Regions from separate parts of the Micromonospora parathelypteridis genome, predicted to be linked through region 1. Evidence: riboswitches for the same ligand, from Rfam matches in the RefSeq annotation. Region 1 holds a riboswitch; each other region holds the start of a gene.

Region 1 (3,230 bases):
AGGTCGCCGGCTGGCTCGCCGCACTCGACGCGCCGCGCCTGCAGGTGGTGACCAGCCTGGAGGCCAAGGGCATGGAGTACGACGGGGTGGTGCTGGTCGCCCCGAGCGAGATCCGGGCGGATCCGGGTGCCGGGGTACGCACCCTGTACGTGGCGCTCTCCCGGGCCACTCAGCGACTCACCACCATCGACCCGACCGGCTGATCCGTGCCGGCTGGCCCAACCGGAGAGCGGTCTGCCCCTACACTTGCATACATAGCGATGTGAGCATACATTTGACCGGGTCCCGACTGGCGGCGGAAGGTGGATCTCGTGGGCGCAGGTCATGACCACCACCATGGGTCGGTCGCCAATGCCGCACACCAGCACAGGGGCCGGCTCTGGGCGGCGTTCGGGCTCCTCGCCACCCTGATGGTGGTCGAGGCGGTGGCCGCCCTGCACACCGGCTCACTCGCCCTGCTCTCCGACGCTGGGCACATGTTCACCGACGTGCTCGGCATCGGCATGGCGCTCGCCGCGATCACCGCCACCCGGCGGGCCACCGGCGACCCGCAGCGCACCTTCGGGCTCTACCGACTCGAGGTGCTCGCCGCCCTCGCCAACGCCGTCCTGCTCTCCGCCGTCGCGGTCTACGTGGTGATCGAGTCGATCCGCCGCTTCGGTGACCCGCACGAGGTTGTCGCCGGTCCGATGCTCGTGGTGGCCGTGCTCGGCCTGCTCGCGAACGTCGGCGCCTTCGCCCTGCTCCGCGCCGGAGCCCGGGAGAGCATCAACCTTCAGGGCGCGTATCTCGAGGTGCTGGGCGACCTGCTCGGCTCACTCGGCGTGATCGGCGCGGCGCTGCTCATCACCGTCACCGACTGGTGGTGGGCCGACCCCCTCGTCGCGGTCGCCATCGGCGTGTTCATCCTGCCGCGCACCTGGCGGCTGGCACGCGCCGCCGTCCGCATCCTGGTGCAGGCCGCCCCGGAGCACCTCCAGGTGACCGCCGTGCACGACCGGCTGGCCGCGGTTCCCGGCGTGGTCGAGGTGCACGACCTGCACGTCTGGACGCTCACCTCGGGCATGGAGGTGGCCTCCGCGCACCTGACCATGGCACCCGGCGCCGAGGTCGGCGCGGTGCTCAGCGCGGCGCGCACAGCCCTGCACGACGACTTCCGGATCGAGCACGCGACGTTGCAGATCGAGCCGGGCGCCACCTCCGGGGCCTGCGGCTCGATCGAGTGGTAACGGTGGTTTTCTGGTGACGACGCACGCACCGTCCGTCACATCGGCTGCAACCGCCCCACCGGCACCGGTAGGCTCGGTCCCGGCCTCCACCAGGCGGCGCCCTCCCGGCGCCGGTGGCGGTCGCCGCCTAATTGCCCATCCAGGCGAACCGGGGAACCATGTTCCTGGGGTGCATCCGCGTCAGCGGTAGGGATCTTCCGTCCCGAACCCGTCAGCTAACCCGGTCGGCGGCTGACGGAAGGACATGCACAGTGGCACCAGCACGACCACCCGCCGCCCGACTCGCGGCCCTGATCGTCGCGATGTTCGCCCTCGGCGTCGCGCTCCCGGCCGGCACCGCCTCGGCCGCTTCCCCGACCGGCCTGCGGGCCGCCGCACCCGACTCCGACGAAGAGGGCGGCACTCCGGCGCTGCGAGCCCAACTGGAGGCCGCCAGCAAGGGCTACCTGGACGCGAAGCGCGCCCTGGACACCTCCGTGCAGCGGCAGCAGCAGCTCACCACCCAACTGAAGACCATCGAGGTCGAGCTCGACCACCGCAACGGCAAGGTTGGCGAGATCGCCGGCGTGGCGTACCGGACCGGCCGGCTCGGCACCATGGCGGCGCTGCTCAACAGCGGCACCCCCGACGGCTTCATGGACCGGGCCGCCACCCTGGGCGCGGTGGCCGCCAACGAGGACAAGGTGCTGCGCGACCTGCTCGCCAGCAAGGACAAGGCCAACCGCACCCAGGCCGCCCTGAACGGTGAGGTCACCGAGCAGCGCAAGCAGGTCGCGGTGATGGCCAAACGCAAGGAGCAGGCCGAACGGGCCCTGACCGTGGCCAACACGCCCAAGCCGCAGACCACCGCCGACACCGGCTCCAACCGGGGCACCTCCACCGCCAACGCGAAGCCCGCGCCGCGTAACTCCGACGGCTCCTGGCCGTCGGAGTCGTGCAGCGTCAACGACCCCACACCCGCCAACGGCTGCATCACCCCGCGCACCCTGCACGCGCTCAACCAGGCCAAGGCCGCTGGCTTCACCCGGTACGTCTCCTGCCACCGCCCCAGCGGCTCCGGTGAACACCCGAAGGGCCGAGCCTGCGACTTCGCCGCGCAGAAGGGCGGCTTCGGCGGGAACGCCACCGGCGGCGACAAGACGTACGGCAACAACCTGGCCGCGTACTTCATCCGCAACGCCGACCGGCTCGCCGTCCTGTACGTGATCTGGTACCGGCAGATCTGGCTGCCCAGCAGCGGGTGGAAGTCGTACAGCGGAGCGGGTAGCGACCCGTCCAGCGCCCACACCAACCACGTGCACCTGTCGGTCTACTGACCACCCGAGGAGGGTAGGCCCCCAGGCCGGACCGGCCGGGGATGATCCACTCACTTTCGCCGATGTCGGGGTATCCGGGCGACTGGACACCCCGACATCGGCGATGTGGTGTCGACCATGAATGGGTCCCGCCGCACGGGCCTGACCGGAAGCGGCTACGTCGCAGGGCGTACCCCTGATGTCGTCGGCGGTCGGACGACCCGGCAGTGACCGGCGGGCAGCATCGCGGTATGCCTCGGATCCCACCCACCGCCCGCAAGGGGCTCCTCACCCTGCACCTGGTCACCTCGCTCGGCTGGCTCGGCACCGACCTGGTGCTGCTCACCCTCGGCATCGCCGTGCAGCGTGGCGCCGATCCGGCAGCGGTCTACCCGGTCACGGCACTGGTCGGCACCGTGCTCTTCGCGCCGCTCAGCGTGCTGGTCTGGCTGATCGGCGTCGCCAGCGCGCTACTCACTCCGTGGGGCCTGCTGCGCTACCGCTGGGTGCTGGTCAAACTCGTGCTCACCACGGTGATGGTCGGACTGGTGCTGTTCCTGCTCACCCCGAATCTGCGCCACGCCGGTGCGCTGGGCGCGGCCCTGCCCACACGCGATCGCGCCGACCTGGTCATCGCACCCGCGGTGTCGACCATTCTGATGATCATCGCGACGGTGCTGTCCACCTACAAGCCCTGGGGCCGGCG
Region 2 (3,230 bases), 3.6 Mb from region 1:
TGCTGGTCGCCCGCCCCGAGCGGGAACGGCCGACGGACGATCCGCTCCCGGCCGCGCCGACCGCCCGCGAGGTGGCCGCAGCCGAGGCCATCGACCTGCGCCGGTACGCCGAGGAGGTGACCGTCGCCGCGGCTGGCGCGGCCAGGACGGCACGGCGGCGACGCGATGCCTGGCTCACCGCTCAGGAGCAGCTGGAGAAGGCCTGGGCGGGGTACGACGAGGCGGACACCGCCGCCCACCGTTTCGCGGGGTCGGCGGCGCTGCCCACCCCGCACACACCCCGGACCCCCGCCGAGTACGCATCCCGGGAGCGCTACCTGCACCGCGCGGCGACGGCGGCGTACTGGCGAGGCGACCTGACCATGGCGCAGCTCGGTGACGTGTTCTCCCACCGGCACGGCTGGGATCCCCGACGGCACCCGGTCGAGCAGGAGGCGCTGCTCAGCCGGACGATCCGGGACGCGAGGCTGGCCGACTACCAGGCTGCCGCCACCGAGGAGCGGGCCGCCTGGCGGGACGCGGAACTGGCCGCCGAGTCGGCGCGCACCCTCGCCGAGGAGGCGTACGCGGCAGCGGCCCGGTTGCGGCCGAGCCGGGCACCCGCCCAACGGGCGGCGAGCAGGGCGTTCCGTCCCGCCCTCGTGACACGGTGGCGCCCCGCTCGCGCGGGTTGAGCCCGATCCGTTACGTGAGCCCCGTCACGCCATTCCAAAATCGGGCGTCCGGCGCGATCGGCTCGATCTTTCCCGTGATTCTGGCCGCATTATCGGCGGCCTGTCCGGTTGTCGCCCACAGGCGTCACCGTAACCGGTTGTCCCATCGAGTCACATCATCGGCAATACGCGCAGAAATTGCCGCAGCAAATCGGGTTTACGCAGGTGAACCTTGCTTGGCAGCGTGCGAACAGGCCAGTAGTGTCGTCCCGTCCGGTGCGGTAACCGATCGCAAGAGGCGACGCCGCGCCGACCCGCTCAATCGTGATCAACGAACCGGGGACCCATCAGTAAGTCCGGGGTGAATCCGCGAGCCACGGCCTGCGGTAGGGCGATCTTCCCGCCCGAATCCGTCAGCTAACCCGGTAGGCGGTGTCGGAAGGAGTTCCAAACTCGTGCAGCACCTTTCCACCCCTCGGTTGTTCCCTCGCCTCCACGGCGCAGCGGTGCCCCCGCTCATTCGTCCAGTGACGGTGAGCTGACCCCCCGGGTCATCGCCTTTCCCGCCCGGCCCCGCCGGGCGTTCCCCTGAGCGGTTCACCATCCGCGGACCACGGTCCGTGCGCTGACGCCTGCCCGGATACCGGTCCGGCCCCGGTGTGCCGCTCTCCCCCCGATCCGTGGAGGACCCGTGAAGCACACCATGCAGCGTCAACTCCGACGCTTCGCCACCCAGCGCCCGTACCAGATCGTCGCTGCCTCCGCCGCGGCCCTCGTGATCGCCACCACCACCGGCGCCCTGCTCGCCGGCGCCGACGACGCCCCGGCCGGTCAGCGCACCGCGACCACGGTCGCCGAGATGCGCAGCGACACCGTCGCCTCCCTCGGTGAGGCGAACGACGCGTCCCCCTCGGCCAGCGCCGCGCCGACCACCGCCGCTCCGGCCACCAGCGCCGCGTCTCCCGCCGCCAAGGCCAGCAGCAACCCGGACCTGACCCGTAAGCCGGAGCGGCCGAAGCCGCCGGCGACCAAGGTGCTCGACTACGACTACGAGGCGCAGAACACGTACTACAACTGCGGCCCGGCGGCCACCCGCAACGCGCTCAGCGCCACCGGCATCGACCGCACCCAGGAGGAGCTCGGTGCCGAACTGGGCACCACCGAGATGGGCACCAACTCGGCTGAGGACACCACCCGGGTCCTCAACGCCGAGGTGAAGGGCTCCCCGTACCGGACCCGGATGTTCGCCGGCGCCCCCAGCCCGGCGCAGATGGACCGGCTCCAGGCCGACGTCGTCAAGGCCATCACCGATGGCCGGGGCGTGGTGGCCAACGTCGTCGGCGACGCCACCGACACCGACGGTGGCTGGCACTCCTACGGCGGCGGGCACTACATCGCCGTCGTGGGTTACAAGGACAACGGCCGGACCGTGCGGATCGCCGACTCGGCGAACCCGGCCGACCCGTCGTACTGGATCACCACGATCGACCTGGCCAACTGGATCGCCAGCCGGGGCTACTCCGCCTGACACAGGCACGTTGACCGCCGCGGGCGCCGTCCCTCACGAGGGGCCGGCGCCCGCGGTGTCTTTCCGACGTGGTTCGCCGTGCGCCGCCATCGACGACTCTCGTCCGGGGCGGTGAACCGTGGCAGACTGCGGCCGTGGTGGATGAATCGGTTGGTCAGGCGGACCGTAGGCCGGTCCTGCTGCTGCTGCACGGGATGGGGGCGACCGGGGACGTCTGGCTGCCCTGGGCGCCGTTGCTGGAGCAGCACTGGCCCGGGCGGTGGCTGGCACCGGACCTCGCCGGCCACGGCTGGGCGGCGCCGCTGCCGTCGTACTCCTTCGAGGGTTTCGCCCGGCAGATCACGCAGGGCCTGGCCTCCGACGACCGCGTCGTCGTGCTCGGGCACTCGCTGGGTGGGGTGGTCGGCCTCGCGCTGGCCGCCCGCGCCGCCGGGATACCGGTGGACGCGGTGGTCGGGTTGGGCATCAAGGCGCTCTGGTCACCCGCCGAGCTGACCCGCGCCGCCGAGCTGGCCGCGCGACCGGTGAGCTGGTTCGCCAGCCGCACCGAGGCGGCCCGCCGTTACCTGCGCGTCGCCGGGCTGGCCGGCCTGATCCCGCCGGACCACCCGGTGGTGGACGCCGGGCTGCGCCAGGTCGACGGCCGGTGGCGCCTCGCCATGGACCCGACCGCCTTCGCCGTCGGCGAACCCGACCTGGCCGCGCTGCTGGCGGCGACCGACGTGCCGGTGGTGCTGGCGCGTGGCGAACACGACCCGATGGTCACCGACGCTCAGCTCAAGGAGTACGGCGTACCGGTCGCCACGCTGCCCGGTCTCGGGCACAACGCGCACGTGGAGGACCCGGCGGCCGTGCTGGCGCTGCTGGACGCGTACCGCTGAGCGGTTATGCCTGTGCGGACGCGGTCAGTTCCTTCGCGGGGGCCAGTTCCCGGCGGGCGGCGGTCAGGAACGCCTCGGCGTAGGACTCGGCGGGGAAGTCGCCCAGGTAACGCCGGCGGGTGGCCCAGCGCTCCGCGGCCAGCGGGTCGGTGTCCAGCAGGGCGGTCA
Region 3 (3,230 bases), 1.6 Mb from region 1:
GAGTCGATGATGAAGCAGAACAGGCCTTCATCGGTGATGACCGGCGAGACGGGATGGACCCGGGGCCCGCCGTCGGCGCGGACCGTGGCCAGGTAGCCGAAGCCCGGCCCGTACTGCTGGAGGAGAACGCGGATCCCGTCGGCGAGTCGGGGCTCGTCGGCGGCGAATTCGGACCAGGAAGCCATGTGGGCATTCTATCGAACAAATGTACGAGCAGCGACCTCGACTCGCTGGTCACTGCCACCGAATCCCAGAGCTTTGGGCAGCGCGGCTATGGTGGTCCGATGCTGCTCTCCGACCGTGACCTGGTCTCCGAGATCAAGGCCGGCACGCTGGGCCTGGAGCCGTTCGAGCCCACCCTGGTTCAACCTTCCAGCATCGACGTGCGGCTCGACCGGCTGTTCCGGGTCTTCAACAACCACCTCTACACCCACATCGACCCGGCGATGCAGCAGGACGACCTGACCTCGGCGGTCGAGGTGCCCGACGGCGAGCCGTTCGTGCTGCACCCGGGGGAGTTCGTGCTCGCCTCGACGCTGGAGGTCATCTCGCTGGGCGACCAGCTCGCCGGCCGACTGGAGGGGAAGAGTTCGCTGGGTCGGCTCGGGCTGCTCACGCACTCCACCGCCGGCTTCATCGACCCCGGTTTCTCCGGTCACGTGACGCTGGAGCTGTCCAACGTGGCGAACCTGCCGATCACCCTCTGGCCGGGCATGAAGATCGGGCAGCTCTGCATCTTCCGGCTCTCCTCACCGGCCGAGCACCCGTACGGCTCGGTGGTCTACGGCTCGCGCTACCAGGGCCAGCGGGGGCCGACGCCGAGCCGCGCCTGGCAGCACTGGCGCACCTGGCCAACCCGCTGAAACCAGTAACGACGAGGGCCCGCCGCGACGAATCGCGACGGGCCCTTCGGTCACCCTCGATCAGCCTGGGCGGCCATAACTGTGGATCGGGCCGTCGTCGACCTTCTTCATCTTGACCGGTTGGCCGGCCTGCGAGGCGTGCACCACCCAGCCGCCGCCGACGTACATGCCGACGTGGTGGATGTCGCTGTAGTAGAAGACCAGGTCGCCGGGGCGCAGATCGGCCCTGCTGACGTCCTTGGTCGCGCGGCTCTGCGCGGCGGCGTTGTGCGGCAGTGACACGCCGGCCTTCGCCCAGGCGGCCAGCATCAGGCCGGAGCAGTCGTACGAGTTCGGGCCCTCGGCACCCCAGACGTAGGGCTTGCCGATCTGGGCGCAGGCGAACTTGACGGCCGTGCCCGCGGCGCCACCGGGGTAGCTGCCGGGGCACGGCGCCGGGCGCAGCGGGCCGCCGCCACCGTTGCCGTACACCTTGAGGCGCAGCTTCTGCAGCTTGTCGATCTCTTCGTTGATCTGCTTCTTCTTCGCGGCCAACTGGGCCTCGGTGCGGGTCAGTTGGGCCACCATCTCGTCCAGCGGCGCCTTCTGCGCGGCCAGGTCGTCGCGCAGGTCGGCCACCTCCCGCACGTCCTGCTGCTGGTTGTGCGCGAAGCGGTCGAGCATCTCGAGCTGGCCAACGACCTCGCTGGGCGACCTGCTGCCCAGCACCGCGTTCACGGTCGCGACGTTCTCGCCCTTGTACGCACGCACGGCCAGGGCGCTGACCTTGTTCATCGCGGCGTCGACCTGACGCTCCAGCGGGGCGATCCGGGCGGCCACCGCGTCGGCTTGCCTGCGCTTCACGGCGAGGTCGGCCCGGGTGGCGTTGTGCTGCTCGATGATCGGTTCGAGCTTGTTCCAGTCGGCGTCGATCTGGCGCTCGATCTCGGCGACGCTCGGGTCGGCGTGGGCCGCCGTGGCGCTGCCCGTCAGGACGACGGCGACGCCGATCAGTGCGGCGAGAACGGTGGTGAAGCGGGAACTGCGTGGGCGCGGCACGATCGACGTCGGGCCGGCTGATGCCGGCCGCCCGGACGACGGCCGCGGGGCATGGAGTGCCACCGGGGTTCCGTACTCCTTCTTCCTGACCGCCTACCGGGTTAGCTGACGGGTTCGGGCGGGAAGTCGGCGCCCTACCGCAATTGCTGCGGATTCACCCCGGGGGACCTGGGTCCCCGGTTCGTTCGGAAACGACTCGGCGGTGTCGGTCCGTTACCGCCCGGGCTGGGCGGAGCTGATATCGGGCCGACGAAAGACCAGAGTAGAGACGCCTGTTACCGATCCGCAACCCGTGCGGCCGTGACACTCCGTACCGATCAGGGAGGGTCACTGGCCGTGCTCGAAGATTTCTTTCTCGACGCGTCGAGACATGGAAAGGTATTGACGCAGGCTCCCGGGCGGCGCGAAGGTGACCTCACCTTCATTCGCGGAATCTAGGGGGTTCGATGCACCATCCAACCCTGTCCCCCGGCCGGCGCGCACTGCTCGCCGCCGTCGTGGTCGCCGCCGCGACCGCGGTACCGCTACCGGCAAGCGCGGCGGTCGCATCCACCGCCGACCGCCAGCAGCAGTACGCCGCCGCAGCGGCCGAGTACGGCGTACCGACCGACGTGCTGCTCGGCGTCTCCTACCTGGAGTCCCGCTGGGACAGCAACGCCGGCACACCGAGCACCAGCGGCGGCTACGGCCCGATGCACCTGACCGACGCCCGACACGTGGCCGCCCTGCCCGGGGGCGGCCACCACGACGCCGGCACCGAGGACCCGCGCGGCGACGGGTCCCGCCCCGCGCTCGCACCCGCTCCCCGGCCCGCCGAGGACCCCGCACCGCCCGCCGCCGCGTTGCAGACCGTGGACGCCGCCGCCGCTCTGACCGGCGCGGCTCCCGACTCCCTGCGCACCGACGCCGACGTCAACATCCGAGGCGGGGCGGCGCTGCTGGCCTCGTACCAACGGGAGTTGGGCGCCCCGGTCGGCGCCGGCACCGACCCGGCCACCTGGTACGGCGCGGTGGCCCGCTACGCCGGCGCGGACAGTGCCGACGCCGCGGCGGCCTTCGCCGACGAGGTCTTCACCACCATCGGCACCGGCGAGTCGCGGGTGACCGACGACGGCCAGCGGATCACGCTGCCGGCCCGGGCGATCCGGCCCGAGCGTTCCTGGCTGGACCGGCTGGGCCTGCGCCGCCTCGCCCGCCCGGACGGGCTGGAGTGCCCCAGCACCATCTCCTGCGAGTGGATCCCGGCGCCCTACGCGGCGTTCGGCGACGGGGACTACGGCAACCACGACCTCTCCGACCGGCCCGGCCGGCAGAAGATCGAGTACATCG

What was found. A riboswitch is a leader RNA that binds a small molecule or an ion and turns the genes downstream of it on or off. The one in region 1 is predicted to bind cyclic di-AMP.
Region 2: another riboswitch for cyclic di-AMP. It lies ahead of HNR20_RS23965 (C39 family peptidase); the one in region 1 lies ahead of HNR20_RS06925 (coiled-coil domain-containing protein).
Region 3: another riboswitch for cyclic di-AMP. It lies ahead of HNR20_RS32695 (C40 family peptidase); the one in region 1 lies ahead of HNR20_RS06925 (coiled-coil domain-containing protein).

The regions. Positions count from the first base shown of each region.
Region 1 covers NZ_JACHDP010000001.1:1,639,929-1,643,158, forward strand. Annotated here, with positions in the region: gene HNR20_RS06915 (HelD family protein) at 1-203, shown strand, start outside; gene HNR20_RS06920 (cation diffusion facilitator family transporter) at 312-1,229, shown strand; cyclic di-AMP (ydaO/yuaA leader) riboswitch at 1,344-1,475, shown strand; gene HNR20_RS06925 (coiled-coil domain-containing protein) at 1,481-2,545, shown strand; gene HNR20_RS06930 (hypothetical protein) at 2,776-3,230, shown strand, end outside.
Region 2 covers NZ_JACHDP010000001.1:5,285,842-5,289,071, forward strand. Annotated here, with positions in the region: gene HNR20_RS23960 (hypothetical protein) at 1-674, shown strand, start outside; cyclic di-AMP (ydaO/yuaA leader) riboswitch at 959-1,100, shown strand; gene HNR20_RS23965 (C39 family peptidase) at 1,345-2,181, shown strand; gene HNR20_RS23970 (alpha/beta fold hydrolase) at 2,316-3,062, shown strand; gene HNR20_RS23975 (CDP-glycerol glycerophosphotransferase family protein) at 3,067-3,230, opposite strand, start outside.
Region 3 covers NZ_JACHDP010000001.1:3,284,379-3,287,608, reverse strand. Annotated here, with positions in the region: gene HNR20_RS14710 (pyridoxamine 5'-phosphate oxidase family protein) at 1-185, opposite strand, end outside; gene dcd (dCTP deaminase) at 285-863, shown strand; gene HNR20_RS32695 (C40 family peptidase) at 924-1,964, opposite strand; cyclic di-AMP (ydaO/yuaA leader) riboswitch at 1,978-2,113, opposite strand; gene HNR20_RS14695 (N-acetylmuramoyl-L-alanine amidase) at 2,348-3,230, shown strand, end outside.